DNA from 4 places in the Kitasatospora sp. NPDC053308 genome. Region 1 is predicted to be linked to each of the others. Evidence: riboswitches for the same ligand, from Rfam matches in the RefSeq annotation. Region 1 holds a riboswitch; each other region holds the start of a gene.
What was found. A riboswitch is a leader RNA that binds a small molecule or an ion and turns the genes downstream of it on or off. The one in region 1 is predicted to bind cyclic di-AMP.
Positions count from the first base shown of each region.

Region 2: linked by a shared signal. The riboswitch ahead of ACZ6Y7_RS23405 (M23 family metallopeptidase) and the one ahead of ACZ6Y7_RS17410 (NlpC/P60 family protein) in region 1 are both predicted to bind cyclic di-AMP.
Region 3: linked by a shared signal. The riboswitch ahead of ACZ6Y7_RS00105 (M23 family metallopeptidase) and the one ahead of ACZ6Y7_RS17410 (NlpC/P60 family protein) in region 1 are both predicted to bind cyclic di-AMP.
Region 4: linked by a shared signal. The riboswitch ahead of ACZ6Y7_RS27450 (transglycosylase family protein) and the one ahead of ACZ6Y7_RS17410 (NlpC/P60 family protein) in region 1 are both predicted to bind cyclic di-AMP.

Region 1 covers NZ_JBVJJY010000006.1:429,520-436,975, reverse strand. The annotation lists gene ACZ6Y7_RS17425 (glycosyltransferase 87 family protein) at 1-502, shown strand, start outside; gene ACZ6Y7_RS17420 (hypothetical protein) at 600-1,769, opposite strand; gene ACZ6Y7_RS17415 (C40 family peptidase) at 1,805-2,851, opposite strand; gene ACZ6Y7_RS17410 (NlpC/P60 family protein) at 3,077-4,198, opposite strand; cyclic di-AMP (ydaO/yuaA leader) riboswitch at 4,209-4,362, opposite strand; gene ACZ6Y7_RS17405 (C40 family peptidase) at 4,701-5,738, opposite strand; gene ACZ6Y7_RS17400 (NYN domain-containing protein) at 5,936-7,246, opposite strand.
Region 2 covers NZ_JBVJJY010000010.1:228,138-235,593, reverse strand. The annotation lists gene ACZ6Y7_RS23420 (MarR family winged helix-turn-helix transcriptional regulator) at 1-59, shown strand, start outside; gene purB (adenylosuccinate lyase) at 132-1,562, shown strand; gene ACZ6Y7_RS23410 (MFS transporter) at 1,604-3,058, opposite strand; cyclic di-AMP (ydaO/yuaA leader) riboswitch at 3,455-3,635, shown strand; gene ACZ6Y7_RS23405 (M23 family metallopeptidase) at 3,638-4,591, shown strand; gene ACZ6Y7_RS23400 (DUF2470 domain-containing protein) at 5,255-5,974, opposite strand; gene ACZ6Y7_RS23395 (RidA family protein) at 6,169-6,597, opposite strand; gene ACZ6Y7_RS23390 (IclR family transcriptional regulator) at 6,624-7,373, opposite strand; gene ACZ6Y7_RS23385 (sugar kinase) at 7,370-7,456, opposite strand, start outside.
Region 3 covers NZ_JBVJJY010000001.1:22,507-29,962, forward strand. The annotation lists gene ACZ6Y7_RS00080 (GNAT family N-acetyltransferase) at 1-81, opposite strand, end outside; gene ACZ6Y7_RS00085 (class I SAM-dependent methyltransferase) at 131-874, opposite strand; gene ACZ6Y7_RS00090 (sensor domain-containing protein) at 1,031-1,777, opposite strand; gene ACZ6Y7_RS00095 (GNAT family N-acetyltransferase) at 1,891-2,466, opposite strand; gene ACZ6Y7_RS00100 (hypothetical protein) at 2,509-3,384, shown strand; gene ACZ6Y7_RS00105 (M23 family metallopeptidase) at 3,491-4,354, opposite strand; cyclic di-AMP (ydaO/yuaA leader) riboswitch at 4,367-4,525, opposite strand; gene ACZ6Y7_RS00110 (YiaA/YiaB family inner membrane protein) at 4,722-5,012, shown strand; gene ACZ6Y7_RS00115 (alpha/beta fold hydrolase) at 5,174-6,001, shown strand; gene ACZ6Y7_RS00120 (TetR/AcrR family transcriptional regulator) at 6,040-6,606, shown strand; gene ACZ6Y7_RS00125 (ATP-binding protein) at 7,196-7,456, shown strand, end outside.
Region 4 covers NZ_JBVJJY010000014.1:203,534-210,989, forward strand. The annotation lists gene ACZ6Y7_RS27435 (nucleoside triphosphate pyrophosphohydrolase) at 121-1,146, shown strand; gene ACZ6Y7_RS27440 (SDR family NAD(P)-dependent oxidoreductase) at 1,237-1,662, opposite strand; gene ACZ6Y7_RS27445 (cytochrome P450 family protein) at 1,952-3,301, shown strand; cyclic di-AMP (ydaO/yuaA leader) riboswitch at 3,553-3,719, shown strand; gene ACZ6Y7_RS27450 (transglycosylase family protein) at 3,725-4,510, shown strand; gene eno (phosphopyruvate hydratase) at 4,762-6,048, shown strand; gene ACZ6Y7_RS27460 (FtsB family cell division protein) at 6,192-6,674, shown strand; gene ACZ6Y7_RS27465 (DUF501 domain-containing protein) at 6,646-7,314, shown strand; gene ACZ6Y7_RS27470 (Ppx/GppA phosphatase family protein) at 7,317-7,456, shown strand, end outside.

The sequences.
Region 1 (7,456 bases):
GCTGCTGCTGTGGCGCTTCACCTCCCAGCGCCGCAACGCGGCCACCATGTACGACGCGGCGCTCTGCGCGCTGCTGGTCTTCGTGGTGACCAGCCGGGTGATCAGCCCGCAGTACCTGGTGTGGCTGGTCGGCGTCGCGGCGGTCTGCCTGACCGTGCGCGGCACCAGCCAGCGGCCGGTGGCCCTGCTGATCCTGCTCGCCTGCCCGCTGACGCTGGTCGAGTTCCCGACCATGTTCACCCAGGTCCTGGCCAGCGACCCGGCCGCGATCGCCGTCCTGGCGGCGCGCAACCTGCTGCTGGTGGCCGCCACCGTGCTCTCCTGCCTCCGGCTCTGGCGCTCCACCCGCGGCGAGGCGCCGCTGCCGGCGACCGTGGTGCTGGACCGCGAGCCCGCCGCGCTGCCGGCCTCCGGCTACCCGGTGCGTCCGGGCATCGCGTACGAGCAGGACCTGCTGGACGGCATCGACCGTCCCGGCGCACCGGCCGAGCAGCGGCGCTGAGCCGGTCTCCCCGGGGGCGGCGGGGGGTGTCGGCAGGTCGGCGGGTTGGCGGTGCCAGGGGACGTTCGGTGGGCGTCCGGCGGGCGTCCCGGGGGCATCAGTCCTTCAGTGCCGCCACCTCGGCCAGCCACAGCCGGGTGAACTCGACCAGGCCGACGCCCAGTTCGACCCGCAGCAGCCGGTCCGTACGGCGCTCGCGGTCCTCGCCCGATCCGTCGGCCGCGCCGACCGCCCGGTAGAAGGCGACCAGCCGTTGCGGGCCGTAGCGGCGGGCGATCAGCTCGCAGGCCAGCCAGGACTGCTCGTAGGCCTGGGCGATGCCGGTGGCACCGGCGGCGAAGGCCCGGTCCTCCGGCAGGTCGGCGGGCAGCCGCCCGGCGGCCACGTCCCGGGCCAGCTCGGGGGCGATCTGCTGGGGGCCGCGGCCGGAGTCGCGGTAGGCGGTCCAGTCGGCGACGCCCTCGGAGAGCCACAGCGGTGTCCACGGCCTGGTGTCGGACCTGGTCGCGACATGGGTGGCCTCGTGCGTGACGACCACCTGCCGGCCGAAGCCGCTGAGCCGCCCGTACGCCTCGGGGTTGACCAGCACCCGGTCCGCCGGGGTGTGCCGGGGCGCGCCGGGGGCCGCCACGGTGACCGCCGCCATGCCGGACCAGGCGGCCGGGTCGCCCTCCAGCAGCCGGGCGAACTGCTCCTCGGTGGCAGGCAGTTCGAGCAGCAGTCGGCCGGCCCAGGCGTCACCCCAGACCTCCTCGACCGCGGGCACCGCCCGGTCCCCGACGGCGACCAGCCCGGCCGGGTCGGGGCCGTCGGCCGAGCCGAGCACCAGGCAGCGCTCGCCCGCCGCCGACCGCGCCGGCCCGAAGTCCCACAGCGCCGGCGGCCCGCTCGCGCTTTCCTCGCGCTCGACCCGCCAGCCGTCCCGGGCCCGGGCCAGCTCGATCCGGCGCGGGTACACCACGGGGTCGTCGTCGTACCCGGCGATCCGCACCGCCAGGTCGGCCGCGGCGGTCAGCCGGTCCGGCCCGCCGCCCGCGTCGAGCACCACCAGGTTGCGGTACGCCGCCGAGGCCACCGGCAGCCCCGACCGGGCGGCCAGCGAGCGCGCCCGCTCCGCGAGCACCGCCGCCGCCTCCGTCCGCCGGTCGGCCTCCTGCCGGGCCGGTGCCGCCGCCGGGGCGAGCGGCGGCAGCGACAGCTGGGCCAGCCCTCCGGCGGCGAGCAGCAGCGCACCCCGCCGGGACAGCCCGCGGCGGGGTATGGGCACGGGGTCGGGTCCGGCGGTGCCGGACGGCGACGCGCTCAGAGCCGGACCACCCCCGAGACCGGCATGGCGTTGACGCTCTCGTAGCGCACCTTGGCGCCCGGGTAGGGGGCGTGCACGATCACACCGCCGCCGGCGTACATGCCGACGTGGTGCATGTCCCGGTAGAAGATCACCAGGTCTCCCGGTCGCGCTTCGGAGAGGTTGACCCGCTGGCCGGCGTACGCCTGGGCCTGCGAGGTGCGCGGCAGGGTCACTCCGGCCTGCCGCCAGCTGTAGTACATCAGACCGGAGCAGTCGAACGAGCGGGGCCCGGTGGAGCCGTAGACGTACGGGGAGCCGATCATGCGCACCGCGGCGGCCAGCGCCGCCGCGCCGCGCTCGGAGGCGGGCGGGGTGGTGCCGAGGTCCAGCCGGTCGAGGCCGCGGGTGGCGCGCTGCTCGGCCTCCCGGGCGTCCTGGGCGGCCATCCGGGCCCGCTCGGCGCTGCCCAGGCTGTTGAGCAGCTTCTGCGCCGCGGCCAGCCGCTGCTGGATCTGCTGCTTGCTGTCGGCGAGCGAGCGGCGGGCCTCCTCCAGCTCCGCGAGCTTGGCGGTCGCCTCGGTGCGCCGCTGGTCGAGCCGGCGCTGGCGGGTGACCAGCTCGTGCAGCGTCTCCTGCTGCCGCTCCGAGGCCTGGCTCATCGTCCGGGCGCGGGCGAGGTAGCCCTCCGGGTCGGGGGACAGCATCAGCTGGGCGGTCTGGTTCATCCCCCCGCCGCGGTACTCGGCCCCGGCCACGGTCGCCAGGTCGCCGCGCAGCTCGTTGAGCTGGTCCTGGGCGACGGCGATCTCGCCCTGCAGGATCGTGGTCTCGCCCTGGAGCCTCCGCTGGGCCTCCTGGGCGGCGTTGTACTTCTCCGACGCCTGCTCGGCCTCGTCGTAGAGCTGCTCGACCTGCGCCTTGACGTCCTTGCGGTCCGCCGGGTCCGGGCTGCCGGGGGCGGCCTGGGCGCTGCCGCTGGTCGCCACGCCCAGCGCGGTGGTGGCTGCCGCCGTCAGCACCAGCGCACGGGCGAGCAGTTGGGAACGGCGGTGCACGGGCATGGCGGCAGCGGCTCCAATCCTGCGGCGCGGTCCCGCCGCCGCACCACTGCGCGCGGTCCTCAGCGGGAGTCCGGTGGCAGACGTTAGCGAGTCCGGGCAAGCGAGTCCAAACCCCTCCGGACCCGAATATTCGACCCCTAATCGGACATCAGCCCGAGCCGCCGGCAAAGCCGCAGGCCCGGCCTTCCGTGACGGAAGACCGGGCCTGGTGGCGCGGAGCGGGGGTCAGACCCGCACGATGCCGGACAGCGGCATGTTGGTGACGGCCTCGTAGCGGACCGACGCGCCCGGCTTGGGCGCGTGCAGCACCTGGCCGCCGCCGGCGTAGATGCCGACGTGGTGGGCGTCCGAGTAGAAGATCAGCAGGTCGCCGGGCTGGGCCTGGGACAGGTCGGTGCCGATCCGGGTGCCGGCGTGGGCCTGCTCCTGCGAGGTGCGCGGCAGCGAGACGCCGACCTGGTTGAACGCCCAGACCATCAGGCCGGAGCAGTCGAAGGAGCTCGGGCCGGTGGCGCCCCACACGTACGGGCTGCCGATCTTGGACGCGGCGGCGGACAGCGCGGCGGCACCGCGCGAGCTGCCGGGCGCCGGCGGCTTGGCGACCGGCGTGGAGGTCGGCGTGGAGAGGTCGCTGCGGCCGTTGTCGCGCGAGGCGCGGTCGGCGGCCTGCTGCTGCGCCTTCGCGGCGTCGGCCTGGGCCTTGGCGTCGGCGGCGGCCTTCTCCTCCGCCGCGCGCAGCGCCTGGCGCTCCTGCTCGGTCAGGGTGTTGAGCAGGTCCTGGGCGGCCTTCAGCTTGTTCTGGACCTCCTCCTTGGAGGCCTTCAGCTGCTGGGTGGTGGACTCCAGCTCGGCGAGCTTGCCCTGGGCCTCGGTGCGGTCCTGGTCGAGCTTGCGCTGCTGCTCCTGGAGTTGCTTCAGCTGGTTCTTCTGGGTGTCCCCGGCCTGGTTCAGCGCACCGGCCTGGTTGAGGAAGTTGTCCGGGCTGGACGAGAACATCAGCTGGACGGTCGGGGATATCCCGCCGTTGCGGTACTGCTCCCCGGCGATCTCGGCGAGGCCGCCCTGCAGGTCGGTCACCTGGGCCTGCTGACGGGCCACCTGGTCCTGCAGGCCGGCGACCTGCTTCTCCAGGGCCTGCTGCTTCTCCTGGGCGGCGTTGTACTGCTCGGTCGCCACCTCGGCCTGCTCGTTGAGCTGGTCGACCTGCTCCTTGACCTGGTCCTTGGTCGGCTGCGGGTCGGCGTGGGCGCCGGACTGCGCGGAGAGCGCGACGGCTGCCGCGGCGACGCCGGTCAGGATCGAGACGCGGGCACGACTCGCGGGCTTGGGACGACGATGGGACGCCACGAAGGCGGACTCCTTCTTCCTACGTCCGCCTACCGGGTGAGCTGACGGGTTCGGGCCGGAAGCATGCCCTACGACGCCTCACGGCCGTTCCACCGGCCGACCTGGCGCCGATTCACCCCGGAGGAACGTGGTTCCCCGGCTCCGCTCCGCAGCGCCCCCGACCACTGGGCTCCCCTGTCGGCAGTCGCTTCGACCTGCCCCGCTGCCTTGCGAACTCGGCGGTAACCACCGCCGCCACCCCTTGCTGGGTGATCGACAGTGCGGTGGTTCGGGGCACGACCCTAGTAACTGAACCGTGATCGGTTCAAATCCTTGTCAGAAAAAAGACGGAAGATTACCCAAGTTCTTTTGTGAAAATGACCGATGGTGACCGCCGCCGCACGCAAGGCTGATCAGGCCTCACCCCGGAGCCGTGAAACGCTCGAAAACCCGGACGCCACCCCCTGCGGAGGGTGGCGCGGATCACAGCCCCCGGACAGCGGCCCGGCGGCGTGTCGGGGTGTCAGACCCGGCGGATCGTGTTGATGGGCATCGCATCGGCCTTCATCACCTTCACCACGTCACCGGTGTGCGGCGCGTGGACCACCATGCCGTTGCCGATGTACATCCCGACGTGGTGCATGTCGGCGCCGTAGACGACCAGGTCGCCGGGCTGGGCCTGGTCCAGCGAGGGCACCCGGGTGCCGTAGTGGCCCTGCTCCTGGGAGGTGCGCGGCAGCGAGACGCCGGCCTGGCCGTACGACCAGACCATCAGGCCCGAGCAGTCGAAGGTGGTCGGCCCGGTGGCGCCCCACACGTACGGCGACCCCTGCTTGCTCATCGCCTTGGCCACGGCCACGGCCGCGTAGCCGCTGGCCGGCGGCAGGCTGCTCAGGTCGACCCGGTCGCTGCCGCGCGAGGCGCGGTCGTCCTGCGCCTGCTGGGCCTTCAGCGCGGCGCGATCGGCGGCGCTGAGCGAGTTCAGCAGGTCCTGGGCCGCCTTCAGCTTGGTGTTGACGTCCGCCTTGGCCTGGTTCAGGTCCTTGGTGGTCGCGTCCAGCGAGGCCAGCACGGCGGCCGCCTCGGCCTTCTCCTGGTCCAGCCGGCGCTGCTGGTCCAGCAGGCCCTTGAGCGCCTCGGCCTGGGTGGTGCTGGCCTGCTGGACGGTGGAGGCCTTGTCCAGGTAGCCGGACGGGTCGGAGGAGAGCATCAGCTGGACGGACGGGTCGATGCCGTTGGTGCGGTACTGCTCGCCCGCCACCTCGGCCAGACCGCTCTGCAGCTGGGCCATCTGCTCCTGGCCGCGGGCCACCTGGTCCTGCAGCTGGTCGGCCTGCTTGCGCAGCTGGTCGGCCCGCTCCTTGGCGCCGTTGTACTTCTCCGCCGCCTGCTCCTGCTCCTCCTGGAGCTGGTCGATCTGCGCCTTGACGTCCGTTTTGTTCGGCTGCGGCGCGGCGTGCGCCGCCACCTGGGCGGAGAGGGCGACCGCGGTCGCAGCGGCAGCGGTGAGCACGGAGATCCGCGCGCGGCTCGGCTGCTTGGGACGGCGGTGGGAGGCCAAGGACCGGCTCCTTCTTCCATCGGACTCACCCGATTGGATGAGATTCCGGAAAATAGGTTTGACGCCAGACCCTAGTGAAGATCTACCCGTTTTGCCACTCCCCCGAAGGCGTGAACTCGGTTTCCCACACTGACTTCACGGGACCCGCACACGACCGCGAACCCGCTTCTGACCAGGCGTCATGCCGCCCCCGACACTCAGGGCCGGGCCAGCCGGTTCAGCAGCAACACCGAGGCCACCGGGCGCGCGCCCGCCTTCCGCACGCCCTCCGCGACCTCCCGGTCGGCGGACACCACCACCACCGGACGCCCCTGCGGCTCGGCCCGCACCAGACGGCGGATCAGCTCGTCCGCGGTCTCCCCGGTCCGGCTGAACCGCACCCGCACCCCGCGCGGCGGCGCCATGATCACCGGCACGTCCAGGTCCTGCCCGTCGAACACACAGGTGACCTCCGCCTGCGTGCGCTGGGCCAGCATCGCCAGCCCACCCAGCAGCCGGATCCGCTGCTGCTCCAGCGGAAGCGTCGGATAGCCGGTCTTGGTCACGTTGTAGCCGTCCACCACCAGGTGCACCTGCGGGATCGCCAGCAGCTGGTCCAGCAGCGCCGGGTCGTCCTCGGCCAGCCCCCGCCGCGCCACGTCGTGCGGCGAGGCCGCCCCCGGCACCACCGCCTCCACCAGGTCCGCGGGGCGGATCTGGGACACCGGCAGCGCCAACTCCCGCTGCAGCCCCTGGGCCGACTGCAGCACGGTGTCCAGCAGCAGCCGCAGCCGCATGTCCTCCACGCTGCGTCCCTCGCGGGCCGACCGGCGGCCCTGCTCGGCGGCGTTCTCCAGCTCGGAGACCCGGTGCCGTAGCCGGCGCGCCTCGGTCTCGGCCGCGGAGCGCTCCGCCGCGCCCTGGGCCTTCGCGGCCTCCAGCTCGCCGGCCAGCCGGCGCGTCTCGGCCTGCGCCCGGCGGGTGTCGCTCTCCAGCGAACGCACCTTCTTGCGCAGCGACTCGGCCTCCCGCCGGACGCCCTCGAACTCCGCGCGCTGCCGCTCCAGGTCCGCGCGCGCGGCGGCCCGCACCTCGGCCAGCTCGGCCTGCAGCTTCTCCACCAGCCGGGCCGCCTCCGCGGCGGCGTCCTCGGCGCCGGCCCGCTCGGCCTCCTCGCCCGCCTCGGCGACCAGCCGGCTCCAGCCCGCCGAGCGCACCAGGTAGGCGGCGGCCGCGACGTCCATCGGATCGGCGGCCCCCGGGACGGTGCCCGACTCCAGGGCGCGCACCAGGTCCGGCTGCCCCAGCCGCAGCCGCTCCGCTATCCGCAGCCGGAAGGCCGGCTCCGCCTCCAGCGCCGCCGCCAGCGCGGTCGCCGCGTACTTGGCCCGCCGCGCGGGGGTGAACTTCACGTACTGACGCAGGCTCTGCGGGAGCTCCCCCGGCGGCAGCCCGCCCAGCGCGTCCGAGGCCAGCCCGACCACCCGTCGGCGCACGCCCTCGGGCAGCGGCCGGTCCAGCTTCTCCACGGCCCGCTCGGCCGGGACCCCCGCGGAACCCTCGGAACTCTCGGAACCCTCGGGACCCTGGGAACCCTCGGAGCGCCCGGAGCGCTCGGAGCGCTCGGACCCGTCTGCGCCCGCGGGCTCGACCGCTCCGGACGCGGCGCTCTCCGTCGGGCCCGTCCCCGGGTCCGACGCCTGCGCCTGCGCAGCGGGCGGAAGTCCCTGCGCTTCGCC
Region 2 (7,456 bases), on a different contig from region 1:
ACTCGATCTGCACGCAGGTCCTTCCGGTGCTGGCCGGCCGTACGGGCGGCGCGCAGTAGCGCCAACACTCTACGGGCGTAGCGCGTTGGCGGCTGCAGAGGGCGTGACCTCGGCTGTTAGTCTTGCGAAGCGTGAGCGCGAAGCCCCAGATCCCCAATGTCCTGGCCTCCCGGTACGCCTCGGCGACCCTGGCCCAGCTGTGGTCCCCCGAGCACAAGGTGGTCCTCGAGCGCCACCTGTGGCTCGCCGTCCTGAAGGCCCAGCAGGACCTCGGTGTCGAGGTTCCGGCGGACGCCGTCGCCGACTACGAGCGGGTGATCGACCAGGTCGACCTCGGCTCGATCGCCGCCCGTGAGCGGGTCACCCGCCACGACGTGAAGGCCCGGATCGAGGAGTTCAGCGAGCTCGCCGGCCACGAGCAGATCCACAAGGGCATGACCTCCCGGGATCTGACCGAGAACGTCGAGCAGCTGCAGATCCGCCAGTCGCTGGAGCACGTGCGCGACCGTACGGTGGCCGTGCTCGTCCGCCTGGCCAAGCTGGCCGCCCAGCACTCCGAGCTGGTGATGGCCGGCCGCTCGCACAACGTGGCCGCGCAGGCCACCACCCTGGGCAAGCGCTTCGCGTCGATCGCCGACGAGCTGCTGGTCGCCTTCCGCCGCCTGGAGGAGCTGATCGCCCGCTACCCGCTGCGCGGGATCAAGGGCCCGGTCGGCACCGCCCAGGACATGCTGGACCTGCTCGGCGGCGACACCGAGAAGCTGGCCGAGCTGGAGCGCCGGGTCGCCGGGCACCTCGGCTTCGACCACGTGCTGACCAGCGTCGGCCAGGTCTACCCGCGCTCGCTGGACTTCGAGGTGCTCACCGCCCTCGTCCAGCTGGCCGCCGCGCCGTCCAGCCTGGCCAAGACCATCCGCCTGATGGCCGGCCACGAGCTGGTCACCGAGGGCTTCAAGGAGGGCCAGGTCGGCTCCTCGGCGATGCCGCACAAGATGAACACCCGCTCCTGCGAGCGCGTCAACGGCCTGGCCGTCATCCTGCGGGGCTACGCCTCGATGACCGGCGAGCTGGCCGGCGACCAGTGGAACGAGGGCGACGTCTCCTGCTCCGTGGTGCGCCGGGTCGCGCTGCCGGACGCCTTCTTCGCCTTCGACGGCCTGCTGGAGACCTTCCTGACCGTCCTCGACGAGTTCGGCGCCTTCCCCGCCGTGATCGAGGCCGAGCTGGACCGCTACCTGCCGTTCCTGGCCACCACCAAGGTGCTGATGGGCGCGGTGCGCGCGGGCGTCGGCCGGGAGACCGGGCACGAGGTCATCAAGGAGCACGCCGTCGCCTCCGCGCTGGCGATGCGCGCGGGCGCCCGGGAGAACGAGCTGCTGGACCGCCTGGCCGCCGACGAGCGGATCCCGCTGGATCGGGCCGCCCTGGACGCGCTGCTGGCCGACCGGCTCTCCTTCACCGGTGCGGCCGGCGCCCAGGTCGCCGAGGTGGTCCGCCAGGTGGAGGCCGTCGCGGCCGCCTACCCGGAGGCCGCCAAGTACGCGCCGGGCGACATCCTCTGAGAGGTCGATCTGCCCTGCGGCGTCCGTGAGGTGACGTCGCGTCAGTTCTCGGGCGGGGGCCCCGCCGCCGGACCGGTGGCGGGGCCCCCGCGCGTCTGGACGTGGCCCGGATCGTACGGCGGCGTGGTGGTGCCGCAGGGCCAGTCGCAGTTCGGCTCGGCGACCGGCTGCTCCTCGGGCGCCAGCACGTTGCCCCGGACGGTGGCGAACGCGATCAGCCCGCCGCCCGCCAGTAGCCCGGCGCAGATCAGCATCGCGGTGTGGAAGGCGGAGTCGACGGCGGACGGCACCCGGTAGGCGTCGCCGCTCAGTCCGGCCAGTGCCGGGAGCGCCGCCACCGCGAGCAGGCCGGCCGCGCGGGCGGCGGCGTTGTTGACCCCGCTGGCGATGCCCGCGTGCCGGACCTCGACCGCGGCCAGCACGGTGGCCGTCAGCGGCGCGACCAGCAGGGTCATCCCGCAGCCCATCACCGTGACGGCGGGCAGCACGTCCGCCCAGTAGGAGGAGCCGGGGCCGGTGCGGAGCATCAGCAGCACCCCGGCCGCGCACAGCATCGGGCCGACGGTGAGCGGGAGGCGCGGACCGATCCGCTTGCCGAGGCGCCCGGCGCGCGCCGACAGCAACAGCATCAGGATGGTGATCGGCACCAGCGCGAACCCGGAGACCAGCGGCGAGAAGCCGCAGACGATCTGCAGCTGCACCACCAGCAGGAAGAACACGCCGCTGAACGCCGCGTACACGCAGAGGGTGACCAGGTTCACGGCGGTGAACAGCCGGGAGGAGAACAGGCCGAGCGGCAGCATCGGTTCGGGCGCGCGGCGCTCGACGGCGACGAAGAGGACCGCGAGCGCCACGCCGATCACCCCGCTGACCCAGACCGCGGGGGACACCCCCTCGCCGGCCGCGGTCAGCGCATAGGTGACCGCGCCCAGGGCGAGCGCGGCGAGCACCGCGCCGAGCACGTCGAAGCGGCCGGTGGCGCTCTCGTCCCGGCTCTCCGGCACGGACCGGGTGGTGACCGCGATCACGGCGGCGGCGAGCGGCAGGTTCAGCAGGAAGATCCAGCGCCAGCCGGGGCCGTCCACCAGCCAGCCGCCGAGGAAGGGGCCGACCGCGGCCGACACCCCGCCGAGGCCGGACCACAGCCCGACCGCGGCCGAGCGGTCGTCAGGGTGGAATACCGCCTGGAGCATGGCGAGCGAGCCGGGGGTGAGCAGCGCCCCGCCGATGCCCTGGACGGCGCGGGCGGCGATCAGCACGTGGATGTTCGGTGCGGCGGCGCAGGCGGCCGAGGCGACGGCGAACCAGATCACCCCGATCAGGAAGACCCGCCGCCGCCCGTAGCGGTCGCCGAGCGCCCCGCCGAGCAGGATCAGGCCCGCCAGGGTCAGCAGATAGGCGTTCAGCGTCCACTGCAGGGAGGCGAGCGAGGCTCCCAGGTCGGCGCCGATCCGGGGCAGGGCGACGTTCACCACGGTGCCGTCGAGCATCGCCATGCTGGAGCCGAGCACGGTTGCCAGTACTACCCAGCGACCCTGCGCGGTGCCCAGGCGCAAGGAGCCGGCTTCGGAGGTGGCCACGGCCCGATCCTGCGGCCTGCGGGGCGCACGTGACAAGGGTCACCGGAGTGCGTGTTGGTGCCGAGCGGTACGTGAGCGGACGGTCGCGCAGCGCCGTCGACGTCGGCGCAGGGTCGTGGATCAGTGGCGCGCGGTGAATGGATTGTGTACACACCGTGCAGTGGATCATTCGGAGGGTCACCGCCCCGGGAGGGGTGGTTGCCGGTTCAAGAGATCGACATTGCTTCACCCGAACGGATGGGTTTTAGTTCAGCGACCGCCCGGCCAGTCCGGACGGATCCACCGGGTGGAACGCCGAGTCCTGCCGCTGCCCGGTGGTTCGAACTGAACTCTGTACGGCAGGAGCGGGGGACCCACAGGTAAGTCGCCGGACCGGAGTTCGCGCCTCAGGGCGCGGGCGTCCAGGACCGGCTAGGGGTGAAGCCGCGCATGCGGCCGGGCAACTCCAGCCCGAACCCGACAGCTCACCTCGCAGGCGTCGGAGAGGAAACTTCCATGCCTGCTCAGGCTCGTCGTATCGCTCTGCCCCGCGCCGCCCGCATCGGCATCGCCACCGCCGTCACCGGCGTCTCCTTCGCCCTTCCGCTCGTCACCGCGATGAGCAGCGCCCAGGCCCACACCGCCCCGGTCGCCCCGGTCGCCGCCTCCTCCGCTGCCGTTGCGGCGGACTCCGCGGCCGAGGCCAAGCCGGCCGCCGCGGCCAAGGTCGCCGAAAGCTACCGCGTCGTCAGCGGCGACACCCTGTCCAAGATCGCCGACGCCAAGAACGTCGAGGGCGGCTGGCACGCGCTGTACGAGCAGAACCGCTCGGTCGTCGGCGCCAACCCGAACCTGATCTTCCCGGGCCAGCAGCTCGCGCTCACCGGCCACGCCGCCGCTCCGGCCGCTCCCGCCAAGCCGGCCGCCCCGGCCGCTCCCGCGAAGCCGCAGGCGCAGGTCCAGGTCAAGACCGAGGCCGCCAAGCCGTCCGCCCCCGTGCAGACCCAGGTTCAGACCGCCGCTCCGGCCCCGGCCGTGACCGCCGCTCCGGTCGCCTCGACCTCCGGCTACGTCGCGCCGCTGGCCCACCCGGTGCTGGGTGAGGCCTATGGCGTGGCCGGCTCGATGTGGGCCTCCGGCCACCACACCGGCCAGGACTTCGTCGCCTCCACCGGCACCCCGCTGCGTGCCGTCGCCAACGGTGTCGTGGTCAAGGCCGGCAACGGCGGCGCCTACGGCAACGAGGTCGAGATCAAGCTTGCCGACGGCCACTACGCCCAGTACGCGCACCTCTCCGTGATCGGCGTGTCGATCGGTCAGACCGTCACCGTCGGCCAGCAGATCGGCCTCTCCGGCGCCACCGGCAACGTGACCGGTCCGCACCTGCACTTCGAGATCCGCACCGGTCCGGAGTACGGCTCGGACATCGACCCGGTCGCCTACCTGCGCGCGCACGGCGTCGCGCTCTGACCCTGCCGGGGTACCAGAACCACCGCTGCTGCGGAGCGAATCGATCCTCCGGGATGGTCATGTCGGGTGACCGCTCGACCGGGTGATCGCCGCACAGTGGACATGGGCGCGGGACACGCCCAGGCCGGCCCGGCTCGTGGGACCAACCTCCCTCGCGAGCCGGGCCGGCCACTGTCGTTTCCGGGCCGGGGCCGGGGCCGGGCCTTAGGGACCTTCGGGCGGGGCGTCGACTCCGGGTGATCGGCGGCTGGTTGTCGCGGGGTCTGGTTGTCGCGCGGTCCAGTTGTCGGGTTGTCCGGTTGTCGGGTTGTCGGGGTGTCGGTTCGTTGCGCGGGGCGGTCGCGGCCTCCGACGCGCTCGTGGGACAGCGGTCCTGGTGGTGCGGAGGCTCTGCTCCTGCGCGGCGGACGGGGACTTCCACGTGCGGGGGCGGCACCAAGAGACGGCGCACTGGCTCGGGGTGCTGGTCGCGCCGCTGGTGGCGGGGTGGCGATGGGCGGGCCGGTGGTGGCGGCCGGGGTGCCGGCGCTCGCGGTGGGGCGGTGGCGGCCCCGGCTGTACCCGCGGAGGGGCGGATCGTGGCGGAGGGCGCGGTGGAACGGTGAGTCCGCCGGGGCCGTCCGGGACCGCGGGCCGTGCGGGACCGCGGGCGGTGCGGGCGGTTCAGTGGTGGTGGGCCGGGAGGCCGTACCGGGCGGCGGACAGCAGCTCGTGCATCCGGCGGCCGAAGTCCTCGGGGTCGCGGGCCGGCTCGGGGAAGACCAGACGGACGTCGCGGTGGCCGTCCGGGTGGTCCAGGCGCAGCACCAGGCCGTGGCGGTCCAGGGCGAGCGGGCGGACGGCCGGGTTGCGGGTGAGCAGGGCCGGGTCGAGCAGCCGGGTGAGGGCGTGGAGCGCGTCGGGGTGCTCGTCGGCGACGTGGGTGAGCATCGCGGCCTCGTGGCGGGCCATCGGGTCGGGGGCGGCGAGGGCGAGGTCGGCGGCGGTGACCGCGCCGGTGCCGTACGGGGTGGCGAGGACGGCGTGGGCGACGTCCACGTGCAGGTGGACGCTGAGGCCGTCGTCGGCGAGGTGGGCCAGGTGCAGTCGGCCGGCCAGGGTGAGGCGGGCGCGGACGCGGTCGCGGACGGCGACGGGGGCGACGTCGGTGACGTCGAGGACGACGGCGAGGCCCTCGGTGGCGCGGGCGAGGGCCGCGGTGAGCGGCGCGTCCAGCGGGGCACGCAGCCGCAGGCGGGAGTGGTGGACGGAGACCGGGGTGTCCAGGTCGTGCTGCTCGCCCAGGGCGCGGACGGTGAGCGAGGAGGTCGTGCCGAGCAGGCTGAGGATCCGTTCGGCGGTGGTGGGCTCGGGGACCTCGGTGTCGCCGGTGGGCAGGCTCATGGACGGACCTCCAGGGAAGTTAGGTGAGCCTAACCTAATGGTGGTGGTGGGGCGTGGCAAGCGGGCGTGCGGCGGCCGGGAACACCGCGGGCGCCGGGGTGTGGGGGTACGGGGTGCGCGGGGAGTCCGGGTGTGCCGAGGGCCCGGACGCGGCCCATCGAGGGGGCGTCCGAGCCCTGGGGGGTGGGGCGGCGTCAGGCGATGACGGCCTGGGCGTCGATCTCGACCAGCATCGGCTCCTGCGGGAGCTCGACGAAGACGGTGGTGCGGCAGGGCTTCACGCCGCCGGGCTTGATGTTCTCCTCGATGAACTCCGCGTAGACCTCGTTCATCAGCGGGAAGTCGGCGCGCTTGGTGAGGTAGACGCGGAACATCACCACGTCCTCGATGGTCGCGCCGCCGGCCTCGACGACGGCCTTGACGTTCTCCAGGGTGCGCCGGGTCTGCGCCCTCACGTCGCCGCGGTGGAGGTACTCGCCGGTCGCCGGGTCCTGCGGGCCCTGGCCGGAGACCTGCAGGATCGGGCCCTTGCGGACGCCCTGGGAGAACACCCAGGCGGGGGCGGGGGCGCCGTCGGTGCGGATCTCGGTCTTGTCGGCGGTCGGGGCGTGCTCGGCGGACATGGCTCTCCTTGGTGGGCGACGGATCGTCAGCTGGATTCGGGGCGGCCGCAGTCGGCCGAGACGGCGCGAGCGGTGGCGAGCAACTGGGGGAGGAGGTCCAGCACCTGGTCGTACGGGAGGACGACGTCCGGGACGGAGATGGACGCGGCGGCGACGACCCGTCCGCTGGCGTCCCGGATCGGCGCGGCCACGCAGTTGATGAAGGCCTCGTGCTCGGCGTGGTCCTGCGCCCAGCCCTGGGCGGCGACCTTCTCCAGCTCGGCGAGCAGGGCCTCGGGGGTGGTGAGCGTGCGCTCGGTGTGCCGGACGAAGTCGATCCCGGCCACCACCCGGCGGCGCTCGGGCAGCGGCAGGTCGGCCAGCAGCACCTTGGAGACGGCGGCGCTGTGCAGCGCGGCGCGCAGGCCGATCCGGGAGTACATCCGGACCGGGTGGCGGGAGTCGAACTTGTCGATGTAGACCACCTCGCCGCCCTCGTACGCGGCCAGGTGCACGGTCTGGCCGGTCGCGGCGTTCAGCTCGGCCAGGTGCGGGCCGGCGATCCGGCGGACGCCGCGCTGCTCCAGGGCCAGGCCGGAGAGCGCGAAGAGACCGGCGCCGAGGTGGTAGCGGTAGGCCGCGTCGCGGTAGACGAATCGTTCCTCTTCGAGGCTCTGGAGCAGCCGGAGCACCGTCGTCTTGTGGACGCCGAGCACCTCGGCGAGCTGGTCGAGGGAACGTTCGCCCTCGCCGAGCTCGGCGAGGATGCGCAGGGCGCGGGTGACGGTCTGGCTCATCGTGCTCCGCTCCGGGGGCCGGGGTTCGTGCTCATGGTGTTCGGGCGGCCGGGCCGGGCCGGGGCGGCGGACGCCGCGCGGCC
Region 3 (7,456 bases), on a different contig from region 1:
GTAGGCGCGGGAGGCCTGGATGAGCGCGGTGAGCCGCTCGGCGTCGGCTGTCCCGGCACGCCGGATCGTCAACTGGACCATGCCGCGAGTATAGGAGTGAAATGGCGAAGTGACCATTACAGGGTGACCGCTACGCGCAGGTCGGTCCCGTCCGGCGGCGTCGGTCGGCGGCCCGCAGCACCAGCACGCGGCGGACGCGGTCGTCCCCGGCCCGGTGGAAGCGGTGCACCTCGCTGGCGATCCGGCGCTCGCCGAGCGCGTACCGCAACGGGTCGAGGTGGCCGCAGCGGCGGCCCCGCCCGTCGTGCAGCGGCTGGACGCGCACCTCGCCGTCCGGGGCGGTGACCCGCACCAGCTCCGCCAGGGCGGCCAACTGGTGCTCGGGGCCGAACACTTCGGGGTAGGCGAAGAGCAGGTAGCCGCTCAGGGTGAGGGCGAAGGTGCCGTCCGCGAAGGGCAGTCGGGGCAGCGCGGCGGCGACGTACCGCTGGGGGTGCGCGGCGGAGTCGGTGGCGAACAGCCGACGGGCGCGGTCCCAGCTGCGCAGGTAGCGGTCGGGCCGGTCGCGGCGGGACGAGGGGTACAGGTGCGGGCGGTCGGCCATCGCGGTGGCCATCGCCGCCCGGGCGGACCGCGCCGCCGCCGCGACCAGCGGGAGCGGCAGCGCGTACGCCGGGTCGGCGGCGATCACCCGGCAGCCCAGCTCGCCCGCTTCGGCGGCCAGGCCGGCCGCGCCGCCGGGGCAGTCCAGCAACGGGCCGGGCAGGGCCGCGAGCCGGGCCCGGGTCAGGTCGAACTGGGCGCAGTACTCGTCCAACGGACGCGAGGTGACCAGGACGTCCGGGGGTACGGGAGGAAGGCCGGTGGCGGACACGCGGTCATCCGAACACGCTCCGGCCCCGCCCGCACCCGGAGGGCGACCGAGGCCGGAGCGGACGGGGGCGGGGCGGGGCGGAGGGTGGGGCGGAGGGTGGAGCCGGGGCCGGGCCGGGGCCGTCGTCCGGGGCCGGGGCCGGTACCTGGCGGCGGCTCAGCGGCCGAGCAGGCCCTGGGCGGCGGCCCGGTTGACGTTGGTCAGGCCGCGGACCAGCTGCGCGGTGAGGAACACCAGCAGCACCCCGGCCGCCGAGAACGCCGCGATCTGCCACGTGCCCTCGATGTAGTAGACGTGCTGGACGTGGTGGCTGTCCGTGTAGTCGAACACCCGGTAGCCGCGCCAGGAGGTGTAGGTCGGGAAGACCCAGTGGTAGACCGGGTAGAGCGCCATCGCCCAGCCGAGCAGCAGGAACACCAGCGTCATGGCGAAGCTGAAGACCGCCCAGGGGAACATCACCACCTGGTGCAGCGCGGCCTTCCAGCCCGCCCCGTCCGCCAGCCGCGCGGTGATCGCGCCCCAGCCGCCCGGGCGGACCTGCCGCACCGGCTTCGGACCGGGGACGTCCAGCCCCAGCATGCCGCGCACCCGGGCCCGCTCCAGCCGGCCGAAGCCGCGGCCCACCGTGGTCAGACCGGCCAGCACGGGCAGGCCGAGGGCGGTGACGAAGGTGCCCAGGCCGAGGCAGAACAGGGTGATCGCGGCGGTGAAACCGGCGATCGCCACCGGCAGGGCGGTGAGCGCGTAGCCGACCTCGCGGTAGTACTGAGCGGAGAACGGTGCCTGCCAGAAGGCCGGCGGGTGCTCGGTCCGGTGGGCCCGGGTCGGGAGCGGCTGGTGGCCCTGACCGTCACCGCCCAGGACGTCCCACTCGTGGTCCCGCGTGCTTCGGCTGCTGCTCATGTCCCGGCCCCGGCCCCTCGTTCTGACGCTCGTTCGTGTTCCCTGACGACGTCCAGTCTGCTCCGGGGGCGGGTGGCGGGGGCATCCGGAGGCCTGGCGGATCGGGGGTGGGGTTAACCCCCGGCCGGGCCCGGCCACTGGTCGGCGCGCAGCGCGTAGCGGTACCCGTCGGCGCCGGCGCCGCCCTCCGATCCGCCCTGCCGCTCCCGCCCCTCCGGCCGGAACCCGAGCCGGGTGAGGACCGTGACCGAGGCCGTGTTGCCCACCGCGACCCGGGCATCGACGCGGTGCAGCTCCAGGGTGCGGAAGGCGAAGTCGCAGAGCAGGCGGGTGATCTCGCCCGCGTAGCCGCGGCCCCGGGACTCGCGGCCGAGGACGCAGCCGAGCTCGGCGCCGCGGTGCCCGTCGAGGGTGAGCGAGGCCTGCCCGATCGGGGTCGCGTCCTGCGGGTCCGGCGCGTCGGCGAGCCTGGTCACGGCGAGCCGGTAGGTGTCCCGTTGCTCGGCCATCGCCTCCTCCAGGTAGAGCTCGATCTGGTCGGCGCAGGTCTCGCGGTCGTGCGGCGCGAAGGGCAGGTGGCGGGTCACCTCCGGGTCGCCGAACAGCGCGTGCAGCGCGTCCACGTCACCCTCGGTGTGGTGGTACTCGCGGATGGCCAGGCGGGGGCCGGTGAGTCGTACGGGGACCATGGCAGCCGACCCTACCCGCCCCCGACGGCTACCGTTCGGACTATGAACGACGATGACCTGCGGCTCGCCCCGCGCACCAGGGCCGCCGACCTGCTCGCCTGGGCGGCCGAGCAGGGCCGCGCGCCGGTGGCCGAGGAGCCGCTGCGCACGGTGCTGGCGCTGCTGGAGCTGGGCGAGGGCAGGATGCACGACGGCTGGCCCGAACTGACCTCCAACGCGGTGGAGCACCTGCTCTACGAGCGGCTCCACCTGTACGTCCAACCCGCGCCCGAGGCGGACCCGCTCGCGTACGGCGCCGCCGTCCGGCTGCTGGTCGACCACCAGCGGGCCGCCCGGCGGCTCAACGCCAAGCGCCAGGAACGGCTGCACGCGGAGGCCGAGTGGCAGGGCGAGGTCGCGGCCGGCCTGCTGCGCCGCGCCGACCTGGTGACCTGGCCCCGGTTGTACGCCCTGCTGCTGCACGCGCACGGGGTGGACGTCACGGACGGTGAGGCGGTGCGGGACTGGCTGGCCGGCTTCGGCGGTCTCGCGGAGGAGGAGCGGCTCGCCGCGTTCGAGGCGCTGGCGGCGGCCGGCTGGCTGGACGAGCCGGACGAGCAGGGCTGGGGGCCCGGCCGGGTGCTGTCGGTCGGCATGGCCACGGACGGCGCGCGGCGGCTGCTGGAGCAGGGGCTGATGCGGCGCAGCTACCGCAACCTGGCCGAGCTGACCGCGCTCGGGCGGCCGATGCCGGACGAACTGGCCGGGGACTTCGGGCAGTTCGAGGAGGCGGCGGTCGGCGCGGCGCTCGACCTGTTCGGGGAGTGGACGGTGCCGGGGCTGCCGCGGCTGCTGGTGGAGGAGTTCCCGGAGCTGGCGCCGGAGCCGGGCCCGGAGGAGATCGACGCCTACCTGGCGCAGCTGCCCGCGGAGGAGTGAGAGCGGCGCGACGGCGCGAGGAGCCCCCGGCCGCGTGCGGTCGGGGGCTCCTCGGTGTCCGGCGGCCTCGGGCGGCCAGGGGCGTCCGAGGCTTCTCGGGGTGTGGTTACGGGGTGAGGCCGCGCTGCTGGAGCCAGGGCTCCGGGTCGACCGGGGCGCCGCCGCCCGGGCGGACCTCCAGGTGCAGGTGCGGGCCGGTGACGTTGCCGGTCGCGCCGACCTTGCCGATCTGCTGGCCGGCGGTGACCCCGCCGGAGCCCTTGATGATCGAGGAGAGGTGGCAGTACCAGATCTCGGTGCCGTCGGGCAGGGTCTCGACGATCCGGTAGCCGTACGAGCCGGACCAGCCGGCCGAGGTGATGGTGCCCTGGCCGAGCGCGTAGACGGGGGTGCCGGTGTCGGCGGCGAAGTCCAGGCCGGTGTGCAGGTTGGCCCAGTAGCGGGCGCTCTGGCCGTAGTGCGCGGAGAGCCGGTAGTCCTTCACCGGGAGGGTGAGGGCGGCGGCGCGCTTGGCCTCGGCCTCCGCGGCGGCCCGCTTGGCCTCGGCCTCCTTGGCGGCGGCCTTGGCCTCGGCCTCCTGCGCGGCCTGGACGCGGGCGGTCTCCTCGGCGGCGGTGCGCTGGCTGTCGGCCTGCTGCTGGATCCGGGCGGCGAGCGCCAGACCGGGGTCGGCGGAGAGTGCGACCGGGCTCTCGTCCGGGGCCTCGACGGCGGGGGCGGCGGCCGGAGGGGCCGCGGCGAAGCCGGTGGCACCCAGGGTGGCGGCGACGGCGGTGACACCGAGCAGCGGGGAGGCTCCGCGCGTCTGACGCGGCATCCGGTGGCGGTTGGTCTCGGCCTCGGGCCCGAAGGACTCCGGCCCGAAGGACTCGGGGCCGCGGGACTCCGGCCCGTCCGGACCGGGGTGGTCGAGTAGCTGGGTACCGGCTGCGGGGCCGGCCGGGTGTGCCGGGGTGTGCGTCGACGCCACGGAGGCGCGCTCCTTTCCTTCCTTCGCGCCTACCGGGTTAGCTGACGGGTTCGGAGCAGGAAGGTCTCCTACGGCCGGGCCGGAGCCCCGCCGATTCACCCCAGGGAACGTGGTTCCCCGGCTCCCTGACCTGCCCGGAGGCCGGCCGGTGGGATTAGGCGACGGCGCACGGTGCCGTCTGGGTACGGCGTTGACGACCGCGCTGCGTTATCAGACGTTAATCCTAGGACGCCCTGATTCCAAGCCATCCGTCCGGGACGGCCGGGGAGCAGGTGATCGGACGTCAACGAACGACACCTCATACGAGCACCCCATCTGAGTACTCCTACTCATGTGCGGCCCGACCGCGCGGCCGCATCCTGACGCCATGAGCGCACCGATGAAGAACCACACCACGGCCGCGTACTACGTCCAGGCCGTCCTCTCCTTCGCCCTGTCGGGCGTCGCCCTCGCCGTCGGGATCGCCTACCTGCCGGTCGGCGGCTGGACCCGGGCGTTCCTGGGGATCGGCCTCCTCTACACCGTCACCTCCGCGTTCACCCTGGCGAAGGTGGTCCGGGACCGGCACGAGTCCGCCGAGATCGTCAGCCGGGTCGACCAGGCCCGGCTGGAGAAGCTGCTCAGCGAGCACGACCCGTTCAAGGTCGAGGGGGCCTGAAGGCCCGGATCCCTCCCTCTCCACCTCCTCTTCCACCCCCTCTTCGACCCCTCTTCGACTCTCGCCGGCCGAGGGCTTGACGGCTAAGGCTATTAGCCTTAGCTTTATGGCTATCGGCAGTACCGCCGATGCCCCGCAGCAGCGGACCGAGGAGGCCCACCATGAACGCCACCATCACCCCGGAGACCCAGTACCTGACCGTCCCCGGCGGGCGGATCGCCTTCGACGACACCCGCCAGGGCGACGGCACGCCCGTCGTCCTGCTCCCCGGAATGCTCGACAGCCGCGCCGCGTACCGGCACCTGCGCCCGCTGCTCGTCGCGGCCGGCCACCGCGTCATCACCATGGACCTGCGCGGCTTCGGCGACTCCTCCCTCACCTGGGACGACTACGGCCCGGCCGCCATCGCCGGTGACGTCCTCGCCCTGCTCGACCACCTCGGCATCCGGCGCGCCGTCCTCGCCGGCAACTCGTACACCGGCGCGACCGTGGTCAAGGCCGCCGGGGACGCGCCCGAGCGGATCGCCGGGATCGTCCTGATCGACGCCTTCGTCGAGAACCCGCAGCCCGGCGTCCTGATGCGCGGCGTCCTCGGCCTGATGGGCGCGGCACTCGTCCACTGGCCCGCCTTCTGGGGCTTCTACCTGCGCCGGATGGCCTTCCCCGGTGCCAAGCCCGCCGACTTCGACGCCTACGTCGACGGGCTGGTCGCCGCCCTGCGCACCCCCGGCCGGAAGACCGCCACCCGCGGGTACGTCACCGGCGACTCCGCGCCGACCGGCTGGACCGCCGCGGTGCGGTGCCCCGCCCTCGTGGTCATGGGCAGCAAGGACCCCGACTTCCCGAAGCCGGAACTCGTCGCCGACCGGCAGGTCGCGGCCCTGCGCGCGCGGAAGGCGATGATCGAGGGGTCCGGGCACTACCCGATGGCCGACAACCCGCAGGCCACCGCGGACGCCCTGCTGCCCTTCCTCGCCGACCTCGCCTGAGCGACCGGCCCCGCCCGCTTCCGTACGGAGACCCGACCATGCCCCGCGTAGGACTGACCCCCGACCAGGTCGTCGACCACGCCCTCGCCCTCATCGACGACCAGGGCGCCGACGCCCTCACCCTGGCCGCCGTCGCCGCCCGGGCCGGCGTCGCCACCCCCTCGCTGTACAAGCACGTCAGCGGCGGTCTCGCCGAACTCCGGCGGCTGATCGCCGTCCGGGTCACCGAGGAACTGGCCGACCGTCTCGCGGACGCCGCCGTCGGGCGCAGCGGGGACGACGCCGTCGCAGCCGTCCTGCGCGCCTACCACGCGTACGCCGTCGAGCACCCGCACCGCTACCACGCCCTCCCCCAGGCCCCGCAGCCCGACGACGACCTGGCCCGGGCGGCCGCCCGGCTCGTCGGCGTGATCATCGCCGTCCTGCGGGAGTACGGCCTGGACGGCTCCGAAGCGATCCACGCCGCCCGCACCGTCCGGTCCCTCGCGCACGGCTTCGCCTCGCTCACCACCGCCGGTGCCTTCCGACTCGCCGAAGACCTCACCACCACCCAGGACCGCCTCATCGCCACCCTCACCACCGGCCTGCGCACCTGGCCCGCGTGAGGAGCCGAGCCGCCCCGGCCGCCCCACCGGGCTGGGGAAGCCGTCCGGCAAGCCCTCCGGCCGGGGAGGCGCGCACCGGACGTCGGGCCCGCCGACTTCCCGCGGCAGCGCATCGGGCCGAGGACGAGAACCGGACACCGCCCGGCGGTCCGACCACCCGCCGGGCGGCGCCCCGCGGGCGTCCGCTCCTCGGCCGCGCCGCCCCGCGCCGCCCCGCGCCGCCGCCTCCGGACCGCCGGGCCCGCCGCGGTCGAGGGGCCGGGGCGGACCACCGGCGAGGGGTCCGCGCTCCGCCCGAGGACCCGGCCGGCCGACAGGCCCCGCCGCTCCTGCACCGGACGTCACGCCTTCCGCAACACCGCGCACACACGCCCCACACATCCCGGGACGGGAATCGGCCATCAGGCGCGACGCCGCCGTCGCGCGGGCGGCCCGGTGACACCGTTCCGAGGCGCCGTCAGAAGGGGTGGTCGGAGGCGAACGAGTCCGGTTTGAGGCCGGATTGACTCGATATTGACGAGATCCGGTCACTTGGCGAGATCCGTTCACACCTTCGTAGGATCATCACCCTAGAATTCGCCGCGTGACGATGACTCAGTGGTCCGTAACGGCAACCGGCGTACTCGCCGTCCTCGCCCTCGTGGCCGCCGCGCGCTACCACGCCGTGTCCGTCACCCACCGCCGCCGCTCCGCCCGGCTGCAGCGCGAACTCGCCCGCCTGCAGGAGCAGCTCGGCACCGAACTCTCCCGCCGTGGAGCCGAACAGGCCGCCGTCCAGCAGGAGCAGGAGCTCACCGCCTCCACCCAGCGGGCCTTCCTCAGCGTCGCCCGCCGGATCCTGGTGATGGCC
Region 4 (7,456 bases), on a different contig from region 1:
CCTCCCGGGCCGCCGCCGACGGGGAGCGGGACGACGGCGGGTCCGACCGGCTGCGCGGTGGGCCTCCGCCCGGGCCTCGACCTCCGGTGCCGGGGGCGGGCGGGTAGGTTCGAGGGTGTGATGACGAATGCTCCCGGCGCGAAGTTGATCCTGCTGACCACCACCCACCGGGTGGCCCCCGGGCTGCTGGCCTGGCCGGCGTGGGAGGCGTTGCGGTCGGCGGGGCGGGTGCTGGCGGGGTACGAGGGGCATCCGCAGGTGGCGGCGGTGCGGCAGGCCGGGGTGGCGGTCGAGGTCGTGGACGCCGGGTCGGCGCCCGCACTGGCGCGGCTGCTGACCGAGCAGCCGGCCGCGGTCGGGCCGACGGTGTGGCTGGGGAGCCCGGACGGGGACCCGGGGCTGACCGACGCGCTGGCGCGGCTCGCGGTGGAGCGGGCCGGTGAGGTGCCGGAGATCGAGGTGCTGCCGGGCTCGTACGACCTGCCGGGGTCGCGGCTGCTGGACCTGGTGACGGTGATGGACCGGCTCCGCTCGCCGGGCGGCTGCCCGTGGGACGCCGAGCAGACGCACGAGAGCCTGGTGAAGTACCTGGTCGAGGAGGCCTACGAGTTGGTCGAGGCGATCGAGGAGGGGGACCGGGAGACGCTGCGCGAGGAGTTGGGCGACGTGCTGCTCCAGGTGTTCTTCCACGCCCGGATCGCCGAGGAGCACCCGACCGAGCCGTTCACGGTCGACGACGTGGCCGGCGACATCGTCGAGAAGCTGGTGTACCGGCACCCGCACGTGTTCGGGGACGTCGAGGCCGGCGGCGCCGCCGAGGTGGAGGCGAACTGGGAGCAGCTGAAGGCCGCGGAGAAGGCGGACCGCGAGTCGGTCCTGGACGGCGTGCCGGCCGGACTGCCCTCCCTGGCGTACGCGGCGAAGCTGGTGTCGCGGGTGCGCCGCGCGGGCTTCACGGGTGTGCCGGACGAGCCGTACGAGCTGCCGGCCGAGCTGACCGCGCGGTCGGCGGGCCGGCTGCTGCTCGCGGTGGCGCAGCGGGCGCACGACGCCGGGGTGGACGTGGACGCGGCGCTGCGCGCGGCCGCGCGCGGCTACCGGGACGCGGTGCGCGCGGCCGAGGGCCTCGCGCCGGACGAGGCGTGACCGGGGCAGCAGCCGGCAACCGCCGATCCGCCGGCGGACAGGCGACAGACGGACGATAGGCGGACGGACGGACGGGCGGGCGGAGGGCCCTCAGGCCGCCGTGGCGGTGTGCTCGACCGGGCGCCGCTGCGGCGGGACGACGTCCCCGATGGCCTCGCCGATGAGCACGACGAGTTCGGCGAGGCGCTCCAGGTCGAGGTGGTCGGGCAGGTCGGCGAGGGAGATGATCCGCTCGCCGGCCGGGCCGGCGACGGCGAACAGGTCGATCGGCCCGAGGTGCTTCTCCGCGGTGTCGACCAGGGCGGCGACGTCGCTGGGGCGGCGGATGTCGCCGGAGACGCCGACGACGGGGCAGCCCGGCCGGTCGAGTTCGGCGGCGAGGTCCTCGGCGACCCCGACGTGCTGGTCGGCGATCAGCATTCCGGCGGCGCCGGCCGCGGCGAACCGGCGGGCGAGGTCGGCGCCCGACCCGCCGTCGAGTACCGCGATGACGACGACTGACCCGCTGACCCGCATGGTCTGCTCCTCCCTGTGGGCGACACCGCACCGGCGCCCACGCGTACTGCGGAGGATCGTAGGCACGTCCTGACCCTCCGCAACAGGGATTACCCCTCAGGTGACCAGGCTCACGCCCGGTGTCCGGCCAAGAGCTGCCCAAGACCCGGCCACGGACTGTCCACGGGCCGTCCACGAACCGGCCACGCGTCGTCCACGGAGCGTTGGCGCGCCGGTCGCACGCCGTTGACGAGGGGGTCGCGGGCCGCCGACGGACGGGGCGCGCGCACCCACCGGATACGGTCGTCCCATGCCAGCTCAGCCCGACCCCGCGCGGCCCGCCGCCACGCCGTCCGACGCCTCCGACCGACCCTCCGGCGCGCAGCCCGGCGCCCCCGCCCCGGAGCTGTTCACCTGGGAGTTCGCCGCCGATCCGTACCCCGCCTACGCGTGGCTGCGGGAACACGCCCCGGTGCACCGCACCACGCTGCCGAGCGGCGTCGAGGCGTGGCTGGTGACCAGGTACGCGGACGCCCGGCAGGCGCTCGCGGACAGCCGGCTGTCGAAGAACCCGGCGCACCACAGCGAGCAGGCGCACCGCACCGGCCGGGTGGGCATCCCGGGGGAGCGGCAGGCGGACCTGATGACCCACCTGCTGAACATCGACCCGCCGGACCACACCCGGCTGCGCCGGCTGGTGTCGAAGGCGTTCACCCCGCGCCGGGTGGCGGAGTTCGAGCCGCGGGTGCAGCAGCTCACCGACCGGCTGATCGACGGCTTCGCGCAGCGCGGCTCGGCGGACCTGATCCACGAGTTCGCCTTCCCGCTCCCCATCTACGCGATCTGCGACATGCTGGGCGTGCCCGCCGAGGACCAGGACGACTTCCGCGACTGGGCCGGGATGATGATCCGACACGGTGGCGGTCAACGCGGCGGCGTGGGGCGGGCGGTGAAGCGGATGCGGGCGTACCTGCTGGAGCTGATCCACCGCAAGCGCGCGGACCTCGGGGACGACCTGATCTCGGGCCTGATCCGGGCGAGCGACCACGGGGAGCACCTGACCGAGAAGGAGGCCGCCGCGATGGCGTTCATCCTCCTGTTCGCGGGCTTCGAGACGACCGTGAACCTCATCGGCAACGGGACGTACGCGCTGCTGCGCAACCCGGGGCAGCGCCGGCTGCTGCAGGAGTCGGTGGCGCGCGGGGAGAGCGCGCTGCTGGAGACGGGGATCGAGGAACTCCTGCGCTACGACGGGCCGGTGGAGCTGGCGACCTGGCGGTTCGCCACGCAGCCGCTGTCCATCGGCGGGGTGGACATCCCGGTCGGCGATCCGGTGCTGGTGGTGCTGGCGGCCGCGGACCGCGACCCGGCCCGGTTCGCCGACGAGAACACCCTGGACCTGGCCCGAACGGACAACCCGCACCTGGGCTTCGGGCACGGCATCCACTACTGCATCGGCGCCCCGCTGGCCCGGTTGGAGGGCCGGGCCGCGCTGGCCACGCTGCTTTCCCGGCTGCCGGATCTGCGGCTCGCGGAAAGCCCGGAGAATCTGCGCTGGCGAGGCGGCCTCATCATGCGTGGCCTGCGGGAACTCCCGGTGGAATTCAGCCCGGAGAGCCGCTCCCCGCATACGCCTCCGCGCGCCGTCCCGCGCCCTTGACGAATCGGCGGGAGCGGACTCCGGCCGGGTCGACGCGCTGACGGACCGTCGCCGTAGCGGCTCCGGCGGGGGTGTGAACACCCATCAATCCGGACATAGCGCCGCCGTTGGTAGGCGATCGGACACGCGCCGTAATTTCTGTGTGATATCCGTGATATGAGCTTGTGATTGGTCTGAGGATCTGTCTACTCTCCCTGGAGTTCGCAGCTGCGGACCTCGTGCGCGGAACGCCGAATCCTGCCCGCCGCGTCACGGGAAACCGACCAGAACCCTGGGCAGGGGCGGGGGACCCAGGTTTGTTGCCGTCCCCACGGCTTGGGGTGAAGCCGCCCGCGCGGAACCGATTCCGCGTACGGCGGCCGGGCCACCTCCCGGTCCGAACCCGACAGCTCACCTCGCAGGCGTGCGGAGAGGGACCTCTTCATGCTGTTCGTTGGAACTGGCCGTCATCGTCGTCGCACCCAGGCCGAGAAGGCCATCGCCGTCGCCGGTGTGGCCGGCGTCGGACTCGCGCTGCCGCTCCTCACCGCCACCGGCGCCTCCGCCGCCCCGGCCTCCACCTGGGACTCCGTCGCCCAGTGCGAGAGCGGCGGCAACTGGAGCATCAACACCGGCAACGGCTTCTACGGCGGCCTGCAGTTCACCTCCAGCACCTGGAAGGCGTACGGCGGCACCGCCTACGCTCCGCAGGCCCACCAGGCCAGCAAGGGGCAGCAGATCGCGATCGCCGAGAAGGTGCTCGCCTCGCAGGGCCCCGGCGCCTGGCCGGTCTGCTCCAAGAAGGCCGGTCTGACCAAGGGCGGCGCCCCGGCGTCGGTCGACACCTCCTCGGACGCCAAGCCGCAGTCCGCCCCGCAGCAGCAGACGCCCAAGCGGCAGGCCCAGAAGCCGGTGGAGAAGCCGGTCCAGAAGTCCGAGGCCAAGCCCGTCCAGAAGCAGGCCCCGAAGCACGCCGCCCCCCAGCAGGCCGAGAAGCCCGTCGACCCGTCGGCGCAGCAGTACGTCCCCAGGCACGCGGCCCCGAGCCCCGCGCAGCCGTCCGCGCAGAGCGGTCACGACTACACCGTCCGCGCCGGTGACACGCTGTCGACCATCGCCGCCGCCCAGGGCGTGTCCGGCGGCTGGCACGCCCTGTACGAGCAGAACCGCTCCACCGTCGGCGGCGACCCGGACCTGATCCTGCCGGGCCAGGTGCTGCACCTCGGCTGACCCGCCACGCCCGGGCGCGGAGGGGGCCGGCCGTACCGGTCCCCTTCGTCCGCATTCGCCCGGCGCGGTGGGACAAGGTGGGACAAGCAGGTGAACTACCGGTGGGTAGCGGGGCCACACGCTGAGACGGGACCGAGGCGGAGGTGGCCCCGGGAGCCCGGGCGGTTAGGCTCTGGTCCGTAACGACTCCGCAATCGTCCTGGCGACAGCACCACCGTCAGCCGGACCCTGCTTCCGCAAGGAGATGCTTCGTGCCGTCCATCGATGTCGTCGTAGCCCGTGAGATCCTCGACTCCCGCGGCAACCCCACGGTCGAGGTCGAGGTCGGCCTCGACGACGGCAGCACGGGTCGTGCCGCTGTCCCGTCGGGTGCCTCCACCGGTGCCTTCGAGGCGCTGGAGCTGCGCGACGGTGACAAGAACCGCTACTTCGGCAAGGGCGTGGAGAAGGCCGTCCTGGCCGTCATCGAGCAGATCGGCCCGGAGCTGGTCGGCTACGACGCCACCGAGCAGCGCCTGATCGACCAGGCCATGCTCGACCTGGACGCCACCCCGGACAAGTCCTCGCTCGGCGCCAACGCCATCCTCGGCGTCTCGCTGGCCGTCGCGCACGCCGCCTCCGAGGCCAGCGACCTGCCGCTGTTCCGCTACCTGGGCGGCCCGAACGCGCACGTCCTGCCGGTCCCGATGATGAACATCCTCAACGGCGGCTCGCACGCGGACTCCAACGTCGACATCCAGGAGTTCATGATCGCCCCGATCGGCGCGGAGTCCTTCTCCGAGGCCGTCCGCTGGGGCGTCGAGGTCTACCACACCCTCAAGGGCGTGCTGAAGGAGCGCGGCCTGTCCACCGGCCTCGGCGACGAGGGCGGCTTCGCGCCGAACCTGGACAGCAACCGCGAGGCTCTGGACCTGATCACCGAGGCCATCCAGAAGGCCGGCTACGTGCCCGGCCGGGACATCGCGCTGGCCCTGGACGTCGCCGCCTCCGAGTTCTACCAGGACGGTGCCTACCAGTTCGAGGGCAAGGCGCTCTCCTCCGCCGAGCTCATCGAGTACTACGCCGGGCTGGTCGCCGCCTACCCGCTGGTCTCCATCGAGGACCCGCTGGACGAGTCGGACTGGGACGGCTGGAAGGCCATGACCGACAAGCTGGGCGACAAGGTCCAGCTGGTCGGCGACGACCTGTTCGTCACCAACCCGGCCCGCCTGGCCAAGGGCATCGAGACCGGCACCGCCAACGCCCTGCTGGTGAAGGTGAACCAGATCGGCTCGCTGACCGAGACCCTGGACGCCGTCGAGCTGGCCCAGCGCAACGGCTACCGCTGCATGATGTCGCACCGCTCCGGCGAGACCGAGGACGTCACCATCGCCGACCTGGCCGTCGCCACCAACTGCGGCCAGATCAAGACCGGCGCCCCGGCCCGCTCCGAGCGCGTCGCCAAGTACAACCAGCTGCTGCGCATCGAGGAGATCCTCGACGACGCCGCCGAGTACGCCGGCCGCGGCGCCTTCCCGCGCTTCCGCTCCGCGGAGTAGTCGGCACGGCGAGCACGAGGCCGAGCACCCGCGAGTAGCGCAAGCCTGACCGGTGCCCCGCCGTTCACCCCGTAGGGTGGACGGCGGGGCACCGTCGCGACCAGGAGGGGATACCGGAGATGGCAGGCTGGAGGATCCCGGGCTTGGCGGCCCGGCCTCGGTTCACGAGCCGGGCGACCGTCCTCGTCCTGGTGCTCTGCTCGCTGGTGGCGATCCTCGCCTACCCGACGCGGCAGTTCATCTCCCAGCGCGCCGAGATCTCCGCCCAGCGGGCGAAGGCCGACCACGCGCGCCAGCAGGTCGAGCAGTTGCGCCGGGACAGGGCCCGCTGGCAGGACCCGGAGTACGTCAAGGCGCAGGCGCGCGCCCGGCTGCACTACGCGGTGCCGGGGGAGACCCCGTACATCGCGGTGGACCCGGCCGGGCAGGACTCCGCCAAGCCGTCCTCGTCCGCCGTCGGCGCCCCCGCCACCGGTGCGGCCGCCGGGCAGGCGAAGGCCGCCAAGCCCTGGTACAGCAGCATCTGGGACTCGGTCGACGCCGCCGACACGGCCGCGCAGGCCCCCACCCACCCCCTTCCGCTCCCACCGTCCCCCGTTGGAGACACCTCCCCCCATGACCACTGAGAACCACCCCGCCGTCTCCGACGCCGACGTCGCGGCCATCGCCGCCCAGCTCGGCCGGGTGCCGCGCGGCCTGCGCGGCGTGGCCCACCGCTGCCCCTGCGGCAACCCTGACGTCGTCGAGACGGCCCCCCGACTGCCGGACGGCACGCCCTTCCCGACGCTGTACTACCTGACCTGCCCCAAGGCCGCCTCGCTGATCGGCACCCTGGAGGCGGACGGCGTGATGAAGGAGCAGACCGCCCGGCTCGCCGAGGACCCGGAGCTGGCCGCCGCCTACCAGAAGGCGCACGAGGACTACATCGCCCGGCGCGACGCGATCGAGGTGCTGGAGGGCTTCCCGAGCGCCGGCGGCATGCCGGACCGGGTGAAGTGCCTGCACGTGCTGGTCGGCCACTCGCTGGCGGCCGGCGAGGGCGTCAACCCGCTCGGCGACGAGGCGATCGGCATGCTGGAGGACTGGTGGGCCAAGGGCCCCTGCGTCTCCCCGGCCGAGGTCGAGGCGGCCGGTGAGCGGGTCGCCCGCAACCGCGCCAAGGAGCAGGACCACGAGGCCGTGATCGCCGCCAAGCAGCGGAAGGCGGCCGAGCGCGCCGCGAAGAAGCGCGCCGCCGAGGACGCCGCGGAGCAGGAGTCCGAGTGACCATGACCCGTGTGGCCGCGATCGACTGCGGCACCAACTCGATCCGGCTGCTGGTCGCCGACCTGGACCCGGAGACCGGCGAGATCACCGACCTCGACCGCCGGATGATCGTCAACCGGCTGGGCCAGGGCGTGGACCGGAC